DNA from 4 places in the Bacillus sp. ABA4_010 genome. Region 2 is predicted to be linked to each of the others. Evidence: predicted binding sites of a transcription regulator. Region 2 holds the regulator's gene; each other region holds the start of a gene.

Evidence for each region. The regulator CtsR, encoded in region 2, represses protease genes until heat stress. The targets are predictions, from matches to a motif close to ATGGTCAATAAAGGTCAAACA.
Region 1: a site for CtsR is predicted at 1,292-1,312, ahead of clpB (ATP-dependent chaperone ClpB). Genes of this name have one in related genera too.
Region 3: a site for CtsR is predicted at 1,846-1,866, ahead of ACXAEO_RS15410 (ATP-dependent Clp protease ATP-binding subunit). Genes of this name have one in related genera too.
Region 4: a site for CtsR is predicted at 1,736-1,756, ahead of clpP (ATP-dependent Clp endopeptidase proteolytic subunit ClpP). Genes of this name have one in related genera too.

The regions. Positions count from the first base shown of each region.
Region 1 covers NZ_JBSWUN010000003.1:3,362,292-3,366,184, forward strand. Annotated here, with positions in the region: gene clpB (ATP-dependent chaperone ClpB) at 1-1,272, opposite strand, end outside; gene ACXAEO_RS17810 (YjzC family protein) at 1,389-1,568, opposite strand; gene ACXAEO_RS17815 (undecaprenyl-diphosphate phosphatase) at 1,751-2,563, shown strand; gene argF (ornithine carbamoyltransferase) at 2,605-3,564, opposite strand; gene ACXAEO_RS17825 (carbamoyl phosphate synthase large subunit) at 3,564-3,893, opposite strand, start outside.
Region 2 covers NZ_JBSWUN010000001.1:103,654-107,546, forward strand. Annotated here, with positions in the region: gene clpC (ATP-dependent protease ATP-binding subunit ClpC) at 1-122, opposite strand, end outside; gene ACXAEO_RS00705 (protein arginine kinase) at 123-1,214, opposite strand; gene ACXAEO_RS00710 (UvrB/UvrC motif-containing protein) at 1,204-1,764, opposite strand; gene ACXAEO_RS00715 (CtsR family transcriptional regulator) at 1,804-2,265, opposite strand; rRNA gene rrf (5S ribosomal RNA) at 2,731-2,846, opposite strand; rRNA gene ACXAEO_RS00725 (23S ribosomal RNA) at 2,913-3,893, opposite strand, start outside.
Region 3 covers NZ_JBSWUN010000003.1:2,858,066-2,861,958, reverse strand. Annotated here, with positions in the region: gene ACXAEO_RS15410 (ATP-dependent Clp protease ATP-binding subunit) at 1-1,744, opposite strand, end outside; gene nhaC (Na+/H+ antiporter NhaC) at 2,123-3,517, shown strand; gene ACXAEO_RS15400 (alpha/beta hydrolase family protein) at 3,689-3,893, shown strand, end outside.
Region 4 covers NZ_JBSWUN010000004.1:364,694-368,586, reverse strand. Annotated here, with positions in the region: gene rpoN (RNA polymerase factor sigma-54) at 1-359, opposite strand, end outside; gene ACXAEO_RS21340 (hypothetical protein) at 529-1,212, opposite strand; tRNA gene ACXAEO_RS21335 (tRNA-Arg) at 1,476-1,547, opposite strand; gene clpP (ATP-dependent Clp endopeptidase proteolytic subunit ClpP) at 1,805-2,398, shown strand; gene ACXAEO_RS21325 (HPr family phosphocarrier protein) at 2,531-2,788, opposite strand; gene whiA (DNA-binding protein WhiA) at 2,830-3,771, opposite strand.

The sequences.
Region 1 (3,893 bases), on a different contig from region 2:
CATTAATCTGCGAGTAACTGTATCAAGTTCTGACGGCATAGAATCCATTTCTGTTCGAATCGTCGCACATGCTTCATCAATGAGATCGATAGCTTTATCTGGAAGAAATCGGTCCGTAATATAACGATGGGACATCACGGTAGCAGCTACAAGAGCACGGTCATGGATATTCACCCCATGATGGATTTCAAAACGCTCCTTTAACCCACGCAAAATGGAAATCGTGTCTTCCACCGTCGGCTCACTGATGGTTACCTGTTGAAAACGGCGTTCCAATGCCGGATCTTTCTCGATATGCTGGCGGTACTCATCAATCGTCGTAGCTCCAATGCAATGAAGCTCTCCTCTTGCTAGCATCGGTTTCAGCAGATTTCCTGCATCCATTGCCCCTTCTGTCCGCCCAGCTCCGACAATAGTATGAAGTTCATCTATGAATAATAATACTTTCCCGTCACTTTTTTTAACTTCCTGCAATACAGCTTTTAAGCGCTCTTCAAATTCTCCCCGAAATTTAGCTCCCGCGATGAGTGCTCCCATATCTAAGGCGAAAATGATTTTATCCTTTAACCCTTCCGGTACATCCCGTCTAACAATTCGCTGAGCGAGACCTTCTATAATCGCTGTTTTTCCAACTCCCGGTTCCCCAATTAAAACCGGATTATTTTTTGTCTTGCGCGATAAGATCCGAATGACCCGGCGAATTTCGTCGTCTCGTCCAATAACAGGATCCATTTTTCCGACCCGCGCTTCCTCTACCAAATTTCGTCCATACTTCGTTAACACTTCATAAGTCGCTTCCGGATGTTGGCTCGTCACACGTTGATTCCCCCTAATGGACGTCAATACTTGTAGTACACGATCCCTCGTAATGCCATGCTTGGACAACAATGTTTGAATGTCAGAGAAGGAAGAGGTTGTGAATGCCAATAACACATGCTCAACCGATATGTACTCATCCTGCCATTGTTTGGCTTCTTGCTGTGATGCAATTAATATTTGCTGCAATCGATTCGTAATGTAGAGCTTTCCCGCTTCTGCTCCCGTCCCTTTTACAATAGGATGCTTTTTTAACAATGTCCGTACGTCTGCCTTAAAAGTATCAACAGAAACGCCCATAAACTGAAGGATTCGTTGAACAATCCCTTCTTGCTGATTCACAAGGGAAAATAACAGATGGGCAATGTCGATTTCCTGATGATGCTCTTGGATAGCAAGTGATTGCGACTCAGAAAAAGCTTCTTGCAGTTTTCTCGTCATTTTATTCATATCCATCTAAAACACCTCCAAGTATACTTTGACCTTTATTGACCTTTTCTCCCTATTATATCCCTTTCCGTATAAAAAGAAAACTCGCCAAACGGCGAGTTTTCTTTTTATACGGCGTTCCTTTACGGTTTTGGCATGTATGTCCAATGACGGTTGTGATTCGACGTTTCTGGAAAACGGTCACCCGCCTTTAACTTCACTTTTTGTGGGTTTTTCACGTTGCTTCCCGTTTCTCCAATTTCTATATAAATGCCATTGTTTGGTGCTTTTTGACCTGGTGTAAATTGTCGGTTTTGTCCCATTGCTATAGCCTCCTTCATAAGCTTCTTTCTTCATTATCATCCCCTTTTTCTCTATTTTCATGACTAGTTTCAATACTAAGGAAAATGACAGGAAATTTTAACCTTCCCATTAGGAGAAATCTTCTCTATACTGTTATAGTCAGTTTCTTTAAAGATGAAATGAATGTTTGGAGAGGATATATATGGAGCAATTATATGATATTTTTAAATATTTATTTTTAGGACTATTTCAAGGATTTACAGAACCGATTCCCATTTCGTCAAGCGGTCACCTCGTGTTGGCCCAATACTTTTTAGGTCTGGAAATCGAAGGATTAAGCTTTGAACTTCTCGTGAATTTTGCTTCTTTACTAGCCGTTTTGCTTGTCTATCGCGAAGATTTGATTCGTTTGACTTCCAACGGTATTCGTTATATCACACGACGGGACGAGTCTGCCAAATCAGATTTCCAATTTATTATGTACTTAATTGTCGGAACGATTCCCGCTGGGGTAATTGGTATTTTATTTGGAGATTTCATTTCAGAACATTTAAAATCGGTTCAAGTACTTGGCCTCACTCTGCTCGTGACAGGACTTGCGTTATGGATGATTCGGAACATGCGCGGACGAAAAGGAGACGCTGGATTAACACTAAAAGACGCTTTAATTATCGGATTGGCTCAAGCGATTGCCCTTATTCCAGGAATTAGCCGTTCCGGTGCTACAATTGTCGCGGCCATGATGCGCGGAACCAAGCAAGAAACGGCTCTTCGCTTTTCATTCTTGCTATTTATCCCCGTCAGTGTCGGAGGGATGATATTAGGTGCTTCGGACCTGTTGCAAGACCCTCACCTAAATGAGTTATTGCTGCCGTATACCGTCGCCTTTTTAGGTTCACTTGTCGCTTCTTACTTTTCTCTTAAATGGTTTCAAGGCATTATGGAGCGGGGCAACTTAAAATACTTTGCTATTTACTGCTTTATCGTCGGGATTCTTGTTCTAATCTTTACGTAAAAATAAATATAAAAAAATCCGGCCCCATGAGCCGGATTTTTTTATGCAAGAATAGCTTGCAGCAAAGCTTTTTGCACATGCATACGATTTCCTGCCTGTTGAAACACAAATGAACGTTCTCCATCAATAATAGCGGCTGTTACCTCTTCGCCGCGATGTGCTGGCAAGCAATGTAAAAATAAATAATCCTCTTTTGCATGCTTCACTAAGTCTTCGTTAATTTGATACGGGGCGAAAACCGCTAGACGCTTTTTCGTTTCCTCTTCCTGTCCCATACTCGTCCATACATCTGTATATAAAGCGTCAGCACCTTTCGCAGCCGCAACTGGATCATGACTAACCGTAATCACTGCCCCTGTTTGCTTTGCCACTTCTTGTGCGTATTTGACGACAAATTCCTTCGGCTCATATCCTTTCGGGCAAGCAATCGTTAAATCCATTCCTACTTTAGCGCAAGCAATCATTAAAGAGTGAGCCACATTGTTGCCGTCTCCGATGTAAGCGGCTTTTAAGCCTTTGAAAGATTTTTTATGTTCATAAATGGTTAATAAATCAGCAAGTGCCTGACACGGGTGGAAATCATCCGTTAAACCGTTAATAACAGGAATGTTGGCATGTTTGGCCAGTTCGACGACCTTTTCATGTTCAAATGTGCGAATCATAATGACATCAATGAATTCGGACAACACTTTCGCTGTATCAGCAATCGTTTCTCCTCTTCCGAGCTGCAAATCTTTTCCGTTCAAATAAAGAGCATTGCCTCCTAATTGCATCATGCCAGCTTCAAAGGATACACGAGTACGAGTGGAAGATTTCTCAAAAATCATTCCAAGCGTCTTTCCTTTTAAAGTTGTAACCAATTCTCCTTCTGCATGCTTCTTTTTTAATTCAATTGCACTATCGAGCAAATAAAGAATCTCTTCTGTTGAAATGTCCATCAATGTCAGCAAATCTTTTCCTTGCAGTTGAATAGGTCCTGTTTTTACCGAAACTGCTCCCATCACACCGTCACTCCTTTTGTTAATGGATGATTTTGTTTCCACGTTTGTAATGAACAAACTTCGTACTCTTTTTGATTGAACGCTTTTATGAATAAATCGACCGTTTCTTTCTCTGTCATCACAAGCAAACCATGCTTCAACGCTGTAAGACGATTGTGCTTTCCTTCCTCTCCATTGCGGAAGCTAATAAACAGTAAGGCTTCTTTTCGAACAACCCATTCGCTTACATTATCGTCCGTCATCACTGTGAGACCGTTCGCTTTCAATTCGCTTAGCCACTGCGGGTCTGCCAGTCCATCGACATATAGTTCAACCGCTGCTGAACGTGA
Region 2 (3,893 bases):
TCGCGAACAATTCCTAATAAAATATGTTCTGTTCCAATATTATTATGACCTAAACGCAATGCCTCTTCCTGTGCTAAAGCTAAGACCTTCTGTGCGCGTTCTGTAAATCTACCAAACATCATTTATTCATCACCCTCCATATTTGTATCATTAAATTTTCTTAAGGTCAGACATGCACGAATAATAGATGCTCTTCTAATATCACGTTCGTCAGGCCTTAGAGCTCTTCCTGCGTATTGCTGTAAAAATCCAGGTTGGGTAATAATCATTAATTCATTTAAAATACTTCGTGGTATATCTTTGACATATCCAAGATCAATTCCTAAACGGACATCTGATAAACACCGAGAAGCTTCCTTGGATTCAATAATGCGGCTATAAAGAAGTGTTCCGTAAGAACGGAAAACACGGTCTTCTAACTCTAAATTAGACGTTTTCACTAAAGCATCCCTTGCCGAACGCTCCTGGGCAATAATTTGTTGAACAACACTGTTTAAATGATTAACAATGTCTTCTTCCGATTTGCCCAATGTAATTTGATTAGACACTTGAAATATATTCCCGAGAGCTTCACTTCCCTCTCCATATGTTCCTCGGACCACTAAGCCAAGTTGGTTGATAGCAGGGATAATACGATCTATTTGTCTCGTCATGACTAGAGCAGGTAAATGCATCATCACAGATGCTCTAAGCCCTGTTCCTACATTCGTTGGACAACTAGTCAAGTAACCTACTTGTTCATCAAATGCGTAGTTGACATGTGCCTCAATCAAATCATCCAACTCATTCGCTTTTTGAAGTGCCGCTGAAAGCTGAAGCCCTGGAAATAAACATTGTATGCGTAAATGATCTTCCTCATTCACCATAATGCTGATTTCTTCATTTGGCGAAAGAAGACAAGCTCCAAAATTGGCCTCTTCAGCTAATTGAGGACTAATCAAATGTTTTTCAACTAATACTCTTTTTTCAAGTGGTTTTAAGTCGGTCATCTCCAAGAACTCTAGATTAGACAAAGCAAGGGAAAGATCCTTTATATTCTCCTTAAACATCGCTACAAGTTCCAACGCTTGTTCATTTGTCGCGATAATTGGGAAAGGGTATTGCTCTAAATTTCGAGCTAATCGAATTCGACTGCTTAACACAATATCAGAATCAGGTCCATTTTGGCTCATCCAAGAACTAATCGCTTGATTAAAGAAGGATTCATTCTCCATTTGCCCTTCCCCCTCCTTTTTTATCTCGGATTTGCTTTTCCAACTCTCTTATTTGATCCCTTAACATTGCTGCTTTTTCGAATTCCTCTTGCAAAATGTATTCTTTTAATTTCAACCTTTGTTGCTCTAATTCCTTTTTTAAATGTAGATTGCTTCCGATTCTCTTAGGGATTTTTCCTGAATGAACGTGATTACCAGCATGAAGTCTTTTTAAAAAAGGGGTAAGTGAACTTCGAAAAGTATCATAGCATTGGGAACAGCCGAATCGTCCGAATTTAGCAAATTGCCGATAAGTTAATTGACAGTTTGGACATTGTTCAACCTGACTCGGATTAAAAGGTTGTGTTGAGGCTTCCTTTTGAGAGGAATCCATGTTTAATAGACCGGCTAACAAATTATTAATGGAAAAGCCCGTGCTACCTGACATGCCCAACATCTCTCCATTTTCTTTCGCGCATTGTTCACATAAACGGATTTCTGATTTTTGTCCATTGATTACCTTTGTAAAATGAAGGGTTGCTGGTCTTAAATTACATTGCTCACAAACCATTTTTCCACCTCTCCCGACTTTGAATACACTAGAGGTTCATTATCGATATCTTAAAGCGTTTAACATTGCTTTCAATAACTTTGCTCTCAATTCATCGCGATATGGCAACTCTACTCCGATAACAGAGCGGTCCATAACACTTAACATCATCTTCGCTTCACGGTGAGTAATGACCTCTTCTTCTACTAAACGTATAATAAGATTTTCTGAACTCGTTTGTGCTATCTTATTTGGAATCATACTGAGCACTTGCTCAAATAAATGAGAGGTGTTATGAGATTTCACTTTAATGATTCGTATGAAACCTCCGCCCCCTCGTTTGCTTTCCACTATATATCCTTGCTCTAACGTAAAGCGAGTGTTTATCACGTAATTGATTTGCGAAGGGACACATTGAAATTTATCAGCAATCTCGCTTCTCTTAATTTCCAAAATGTCTTTTTCGCTCGAATTAAGAATTTGCTTTAAATATTGTTCAATGATGTCAGATATATTTCGCATAAGTCCCTCCCTCTGACTTTGACTATATTTGACTTTATCTATAATATAAAATTTATGAAAGTTTTTTTCAAGCATTCTTACTTGCATTTTACGCCTAGCCACTCTATATTGACAAACTGCATCTAAATTCTTTGAAAACTGAAGATATAAATTCTAGCAGGAAAAACGTCTGCTAGGGAAAATCGTCAACGTTCTAACCATTCCCACACTCAACGAAGTAGTGAGTCAGCGTACAAGGTAGTCTGGTGGATGCACTGGTATTCGCAGGCACCCACTACCGTTTTAATTTAATGGTAGTTTAATTATAGGATTACCCAACTTTACCTTTTCAAAACCTGCTGCAAAGATTATAACTAGTAATCTGACGTATGTATTTTCATTTTATTATGGATTATCATATTAAATTTGTCTAATCTTGTGCAAAAAATAAAAAAAGATTAGTCATTTGACTAATCTTTTTAGCGTGCCTGGCAATGTCCTACTCTCACAGGGGGAGACCCCCAACTACCATCGGCGCTGAAGAGCTTAACTTCCGTGTTCGGCATGGGAACGGGTGTGACCTCTTCGCCATCATCACCAGACAATATGAAGGTTATTCCTTCAAAACTAGATAACTGCAGCTGAGAAAAGCACGTTGTGCTTTAAAATTGGTTAAGTCCTCGATCGATTAGTATCAGTCAGCTCCACACGTCGCCGTGCTTCCACCTCTGACCTATCAACCTGATCATCTTTCAGGGATCTTACTAGCTTGACGCTATGGGAAATCTCATCTTGAGGGGGGCTTCATGCTTAGATGCTTTCAGCACTTATCCCGTCCGCACATAGCTACCCAGCGATGCCTTTGGCAAGACAACTGGTACACCAGCGGTGCGTCCATCCCGGTCCTCTCGTACTAAGGACAGCTCCTCTCAAATTTCCTGCGCCCGCGACGGATAGGGACCGAACTGTCTCACGACGTTCTGAACCCAGCTCGCGTACCGCTTTAATGGGCGAACAGCCCAACCCTTGGGACCGACTACAGCCCCAGGATGCGATGAGCCGACATCGAGGTGCCAAACCTCCCCGTCGATGTGGACTCTTGGGGGAGATAAGCCTGTTATCCCCGGGGTAGCTTTTATCCGTTGAGCGATGGCCCTTCCATGCGGAACCACCGGATCACTAAGCCCGACTTTCGTCCCTGCTCGACTTGTAGGTCTCGCAGTCAAGCTCCCTTGTGCCTTTACACTCTACGAATGATTTCCAACCATTCTGAGGGAACCTTTGGGCGCCTCCGTTACATTTTAGGAGGCGACCGCCCCAGTCAAACTGCCCACCTGACACTGTCTCCCACCCCGATGAGGGGTGCGGGTTAGAATTTCAATACAGCCAGGGTAGTATCCCACCGATGCCTCCACCGAAGCTGGCGCTCCGGCTTCCAAGGCTCCTACCTATCCTGTACAAGCTGTACCAAAATGCAATATCAGGCTACAGTAAAGCTCCACGGGGTCTTTCCGTCCTGTCGCGGGTAACCTGCATCTTCACAGGTACTATAATTTCACCGAGTCTCTCGTTGAGACAGTGCCCAGATCGTTACACCTTTCGTGCGGGTCGGAACTTACCCGACAAGGAATTTCGCTACCTTAGGACCG
Region 3 (3,893 bases), on a different contig from region 2:
CTTTTTTTGTTCCGACACCAGCGTTGCTTGTCATAATAATGACGGTGTCTTTAAAGCTAACCGTGCGCCCTTGGCTGTCGGTTAAACGACCATCCTCCATAATTTGCAAGAACATATGCTGTACATCAGGATGCGCTTTTTCAATTTCATCTAACAGAATAATAGAATATGGGTTTCGTCGTACTTTTTCAGTTAATTGTCCCGCTTCATCATGACCGACATAACCAGGAGGGGAGCCAATTAATTTGGATACGGAATGTTTTTCCATATACTCACTCATATCGAGACGAATCATGGCATCTTTTGAGCCGAATAATTCCTCCGCCAATGTTTTCGTCAACTCCGTTTTCCCGACACCCGTCGGTCCGACGAATAAGAAGGAACCAATTGGACGATGTTTTGCTTTTAAACCAGCGCGTGAACGGCGAATGGCTTTTGCTACTTTTTCAACTGCTTCATGTTGCCCAATTACTTTATCGTTCAAAGTTTCCGCTAAGTTTTTCATTTTCGCCGTTTCATTCGCTTGAAGTTTCCCGACAGGAATGCCCGTTTTTTTTTCAATAATGCTCTGAATTTGCATGACATCGACTAAAGCTTTCGTTTCGGTTTTATCGTTGAGGCGCTTTTCAATTGCCGCTTCTTCGTCGCGTAACTTTGCCGCAACTTCATAATTTTCTGCTTTTAATGCTTGTTCTTTTTGTGCTGCAATTTCTTTTAGACGAAGTTCTAATTCGTCTGTATTCGTTGTTCCTGCTTGCAGGTTCATTTTTGAGCCCGCTTCATCTAATAAATCAATGGCTTTGTCAGGTAAGAAACGATCTTGAATGTAACGATGGGATAGTGTCACACAAGCTTTTATCGCTTCTTCTGTATAGCTGACGGCATGATAATCTTCATACTTCCGTTGAATGCCTTTTAAGATGGCGATGGCTTCTTCAACAGTTGGTTCGTGCACCATCACCGGCTGGAAGCGGCGTTCGAGTGCGGCGTCTTTTTCAATTGCTCGATATTCCTTCAATGTGGTAGCTCCAACGACTTGAAGCTCACCGCGAGCTAATGCTGGCTTTAATATATTGCCCGCATCCATTGAACCTTCGGCAGACCCTGCACCAACGAGTAAATGAATTTCGTCAATAAATAAGATGATATTTTTACGTGTTTGCAGTTCAGCAATGAGCTGCTGCATACGTTCTTCGAATTGTCCGCGAATACCGGTATTAGCTACAAGAGAAGCTACATCCAGTAAATAGACTTCTTTATTTAACAGCTTGGAAGGAACGTCGCCTTCTGCCACTTTTAATGCTAATCCTTCGGCAATCGCTGTTTTTCCTACACCGGGCTCTCCGATTAAGACAGGATTATTTTTATTACGGCGATTTAATATTTCGATTACCCGTTCTACTTCCTCGTCACGCCCGATGACTGGATCGATGAGCCCGGCTTTTGCCGCATGGGTAATGTTACGGCCGAATTGATCGAGAAATCCGCCGCCGTTTCCGCCGTGTTTCGGTTGAGCAGCTTTCATTCCTTGTTGCTGTGCATGCATGTGCTGTCCAGCGAACTGCTTAAATAAATCATCAAATGACATATTGGTAAATCCGCCTCCAAACCCGGAAGGAATTTTATTTTGAGCTTTCAATGTTTGGTAACATGTATGACATAAATGATATTGTTGTTTTTCGTTGTTGATTTGAAGATTGAATTGAATCGTTGCTTGTCGTTGCTGACAGTTTTGACAAATCATGATTCGTAACCTCCTTAAAATGTATAGTAATCATGCGTATCAATCATGGTTGCATCGTCAAAAGGTTTTTTGACTTTCTTTGACCTTTATGAGGCTATTATAATTTGACCTTTTTTGACTTTCAAGTATTACGCTCAAGAAATTTTTGGAATGATGAAAAGAGTGTGTTGAATAAAAGGTCGTACATATTAATGAATTGGAAAGAGCCTCTTCATGCGGCATGTTTTTGGAATAGTTTTCTAGTCAATGAATAATTCGATAAAAGCTGTTGTGACATTGACGGAAGGGGGAGAAAACGTTATACTTGTATCAACACTTAACTGCATAAAAGCATAAAAGCGTTTAAGTAAAAAAGCGCAGGAAGGAACTATATACATCATGAAGAAGCAATTATCATTTCAACAATCTTTTTTTATCGTTTTGTTAATTCTCTCATTTATCTTTGTTTCTTTGTTTCTATTAAAAGTAGAACCACATCTTCCTTTATTAATGAGTCTTGTAGCTCTTTCTTTGATTGGGCGTCTATATAAGTTTCAATGGAAAGACATCGAACGCGGGATAGTAGAAGGGATTAAGCTGGGCATTCAGCCAATTATGATTTTGGCGCTTATCGGTATGCTTATTGCTGTATGGATGGCGAGTGGGACTATTCCAACCATTTTATCTATTGGTTTTGACTGGATTTCTCCTACTTATTTCTTGATTAGTTCATTACTTATTACTATTATTGTGTCGACATTCACTGGAAGTACTTTCACGACGGTTAGTACGGTCGGTGTGGCGTTAATGGGAATTGCGACTGCAGTAGGAATTCATCCTGGCCTTGCTGCTGGAGCGATTGTATCTGGTGCGGCCTTTGGGGATAAAATGTCTCCGCTATCTGATACAACAAACTTCGCATCAGGAATTGTCGGTGTTAAACTATTTGAACATATTCGTCATATGCTTTGGACAACATTGCCGAGTTTAACGATTACGGCTGCGGTCTTTTTAGTAATCGGGTTAAATGCAGATCGAAGCGGACTGCGCTATGAAGAGATTAAAGTGGTGAAGTCAGTACTTGCTGATAACTTCCATCTAAGTGGCTGGGCGTTACTTTCTCCTTTACTTGTTTTACTTTTATCCATTAAAAGAGTAGATGTAGTTCCGACACTAACAGCAGGAATCGTTTCTGCTTTTATTACGGCTGCTATGCTTCAACCGCAGTTTGCTATAACTGAACTTTTAGGAATGCTACAAAATGGTTTGAAATTGGAGACAGGCAATGGCATTGTGGACGGTATTGTGAACAGGGGGGGCTTACAGTCGATGATGTGGTCTATTTCCCTTGTCATGATTGCGCTTGGTCTTGGTGGTGTCATGCGTGAGCTCGGAATTATTCAATCATTACTAGATGGATTAGCGACTAAAATTAAGCGTAAGGGAGACGTTATTTTTTCTACTGCCATGTCTTCCATTGGCGTTAATGTTATTACAGGTGAACAATATTTGTCGATTTTATTACCTGGGCAAACGTTCCAACCATTATATGAAAAATGGAACTTGTCCACTAAAAATTTATCGCGCACGTTAGAGGACGCTGGTACGCTCGTTAACCCTCTAATCCCATGGGGTGTAAGTGGAGCATTTATTGCTCAAACACTTGGAGTTCCGGTTGTAGATTACGCACCATATGCTTTCTTTTTATTGTTATGCCCAATTATTTCAATTGTATTAGGTTACTCAGGTATTGGACTGAAACAAAAAGAAGTTTCCCAACGTGATGCAGCGTAAGAAGAATCGCCCACTCTTTTCGGAGTAGGGCGATTTTTTTATTAGTGTTACCGACATCAGCTAAAAATAACTTTTTTTTCAAAGAGAGGAAATCATTTTAAACATAAGATGGTTTACGGAAAACACACAATATGAATGAACGAAATTTGAGTCGAAAATGAGGGAGTAATTATGAGAAGATGGACTTCAGTGATGGCGCTGATGGCTGTAGTCGCAGCGTTAACGGCCTTTTTGGCTAAGCCGGATGAGTTGATTGAAGAAAAAGTTCATCTTCGCTCTTCGTCTATTCAAGATGTCGAGATCCGTAAAATCACGTATATGAGCGATGGGTGGAAAGTAAAAGGTTTTTTGCTGAAACCAAAAAATAGAAAAGGAA
Region 4 (3,893 bases), on a different contig from region 2:
TTTAAATACCCCTTCTCATCAAGACTGTTAATCATATAAACAATGATGGCCTTTTGAGAAGATGAGAGTTTCATAAAACTCAATTGTTCCAATAAGTGTTGATATAAGGTTTCTTTCTTAGATGCAATAACATCAATTGGATTAATGACATTGTTGGATGAGACATTCGTTGATCGAGGAGCCTTTCTTTGGGCTAGCACGCTGCGCTCTTGAAAATCAATTAAGGGATTTTGCAAAGCTTGCTCTTGTAAAAATGACGCAATGTCTAAAGCGGAATATTGCAATAACGAAATAGCTTGAGACAACTCTTTCGTCATCATTACTTTTAGTGATTGCTGCTGAAATAAACCAACTTTCATTCTTTCGCCCCTCCCTTTCTCACATTTTACTACAAATCTGGAAAGAGCGGAACGAGAAAACGAAGAGAAACAATGTTTTCTTGCTTACGAAAAGCGGGTCATGACTTCCTCGTCACGACCTGTTTTTCGTATTTATGCCGCCTTAACAGCCAGTAAATAGGCGTTTTCTTTATTCCTTCGCCTGAATGGTTTGTGCCATCGCTAAGAAAGGCTCGATGTTTTCTTCAGCTTTCGGTGTGTAGATAGACAGTTTCATCGGCTTTTCACCTTTAATTAAAATGAGATTGACCGCATCTTCAGCTGTCACAGCTTTATACCATACAGCATCTTTTAACATACCTTCTTTTTGGAAATCCTCCACGACAGTCGCCTCAGAGCTAATCGCTTCAGCTGTTGTTTTAACGATGTCTTCGACGGTTGTCAATTCCATATCACTTGGAACAATTTCAATGCGCATAAACGCTTTATCGTTCTCTGAAAACATAATAATATCTTTACCTGGCTCTTCTTCTTCTAAAGAGTAGCCATCTAATACATACATGCTATAATTTTGATTATCACTTGTCTTTAAATAGCCTGTTTCTTCAACCGCTTGGCCATCTTTTTCATATGTTAAGGCTTGCTCCGGTGCCCGTTCAGCTTCCGGTTGCTCGTCCCCAGTCTCTGTTTCTCCTACTTCCTGTGACTCTTGATTGTTTTCAGTTACTTCCTGCTCTGCTGTTTCTGACGTGGTTGTTTCGGTTTGTTCAGCCGCACCGTTTGTTGTTTCGGTGACCTCTTCCGTTGTACCGCAAGCAGCTAATAACAGCGCCAATCCAGCACTGACTACAAATCCTTTTTGAACTAACTTCATATTTCTTCCTCCTTTGTAAGGTCCCTACATACTTGTTTTAAACTAAATTGGCAAATAAAGCAACCATGTCGAAATGCTTGCTTCTAATGGACCCTTCTACTCTATTAGTCGGATGAAAACAAAAAATGTTACATGAAAATGAGACGAAAAATTTTCTCTCTTACAAATTATTGAAAAAGCCCCGACCATCTTCGTCAGGGCTTCTTGTAGCTAAATGTAGTTTAAAAATAAAAAAACCGTCTACATTAGACGGTTTTCAAGGACGCCCTCGGCAGGATTCGAACCCACCCTAAGAGAACCGGAATCTCTTGTGCTATCCACTACACTACGAGGGCAAATTTTATGAACTATGTTAGATTATATTCAATAAATAGGTTTTTTGCAAGTAGCTTTTCTATGTTTAAATCCAAAATTAGCGGGAAAACTGGAACTATGTTTATTTCTTGTTACTTTTTTCATATTTTAAAAATTAGACAAGGAATATCGCTCCTATAAGTGGAATATTGTTGAGAGAAAGTTCTTTTGTTTGACCTTCATTGACCTTAGCTGTATTATAAATTACATATACAAAACATTCAAAGGAGGAATTTAGATGAATTTAATTCCTACAGTTATTGAACAAACAAATCGCGGGGAACGTGCCTACGATATTTACTCTCGCTTATTAAAAGACCGTATCATTATGTTAGGAAGCGCCATTGATGATAATGTCGCTAACTCTATCGTTTCTCAGTTATTATTCTTAGCTGCAGAAGACCCTGAAAAAGACATTTCTTTATACATTAACAGCCCAGGTGGTTCGATTACAGCAGGAATGGCTATTTATGATACAATGCAATTCATTAAGCCTAAAGTCTCAACAATTTGTATCGGTATGGCTGCTTCAATGGGGGCTTTCTTATTAGCAGCAGGTGAAAAAGGAAAACGCTTTGCTCTTCCAAACAGTGAAGTGATGATTCACCAACCGCTTGGAGGCGCTCAAGGTCAAGCAACTGAAATCGAAATTGCCGCAAAACGCATCTTATTCTTGCGTGATAAATTAAACGGTATTTTATCTGAGCGTACTGGTCAACCACTTGAAGTTATTGAGCGTGATACAGAACGCGATAACTTCATGACAGCAGAACGTGCACTTGAATACGGATTAATTGATAAAGTATTAGCGCACGATCCTTCTGGTAAATAATAAACGATAACAGCGCAGCCCTTTCAGACATCACACAAAAGTGACGTTTGAAAGGGCTGTTTCTCTTCATACGAAAGAATAAAGCCATGTGAGAAGGAGGTGTTCCCTCTTTTCACATGGCCTGTTCTTTTCTTATCCTTCTTGCTGGACATATTTCGTCAAAGCAGCAAGCGCTTCTTCTTCATCTGTTCCGTCAGCAATAATCGTCACACCAGCACCCAAATTAACAGCTAAGCTCATTAAGCCCATAATACTTTTCGCATTCACTTTTTTGCCGTCCTTCTCTAGAAACACATCTGATGTGAACCGGTTCGCTTCTTGAACAAATAAAGCCGCCGGACGAGCCTGAAGACCTGTCTTCAATAACACTTCCACCTTTTTTTCTACCATGATTTCCTTCCTCCTCTATTCATCCCTTGTTTTTAATTGTATTACACACTTTGTCCTGCACGCAGTTTCTCTGCAATTTCATCAATTTTTCGCAAACGATGATTGATGCCAGATTTGCTAATTTTCCCACCCGATACCATCTCGCCAAGTTCCTTTAGCGTCACATCTTGATAATCAACCCGCAGACGGGCAATTTCTCGAAGTTTTTCAGGGAGTGTATCAAGGCCTACTACTTCATCGATTAAGCGAATGTTCTCAACCTGCCTGATTGCTGCTCCTATTGTTTTATTCAAATTGGCCGTTTCACAGTTCACAAGGCGATTGACGGAATTTCTCATATCTCGAACAATACGCACATCCTCAAAGCGGAGAAGCGCATTATGTGCTCCAATTACACTTAAAAATTCGGTGATTTTCTCTGCTTCCTTTAAATACGTAATAAAGCCTTTTTTTCGTTCTAATGTTTTCCCGTTCAAATGGAATATATTCATTAGTTCACATAATGAATCATTATGCTCCTTATATAAAGAGAAAATTTCAACATGATAAGAAGATGTTTCAGGGTTATTAATAGACCCTCCAGCCAAAAATGCTCCTCTCAAGTAAGAACGCTTGCAGCACTTCTTTTTGATCAAATCATCTGAGATACGGCGGACAAAGGAAAAATCTTCATTCAATATTTTCAAGTCCTCTAAAATAGAACGGGCCTTGTCAACGAGTCGAACAATGTACACATTATTTTTCTTGAGACGCATTTTTTTCCGCACGAGCAATTCAACCGCAGCATCATAGCTTTTTTTAATTAATGTATAAATGCGCCTTGCAATTGCCGCATTTTCTGTTTGAATATCGAGCGTCAGCTTACGATTGGAAAATGACAGCGATCCATTCATTCGAATAAGAGCAGAAAGCTCTGCTTGGGCACAGCAACTTTTCACCTCTAAATTCGTTAGTTCTTTTTTCGTTTCGGATGCAAATGACAATTCTCCACCTCCATTCTATGCAAGTTATGTTTTATCTATTATTGAGGCGATAGAAAATCCGCCTTTCTTCCTTTTATCTCGCATGAACAGGCAGTAGCATCCTACTTCCGATGTAAAGGACG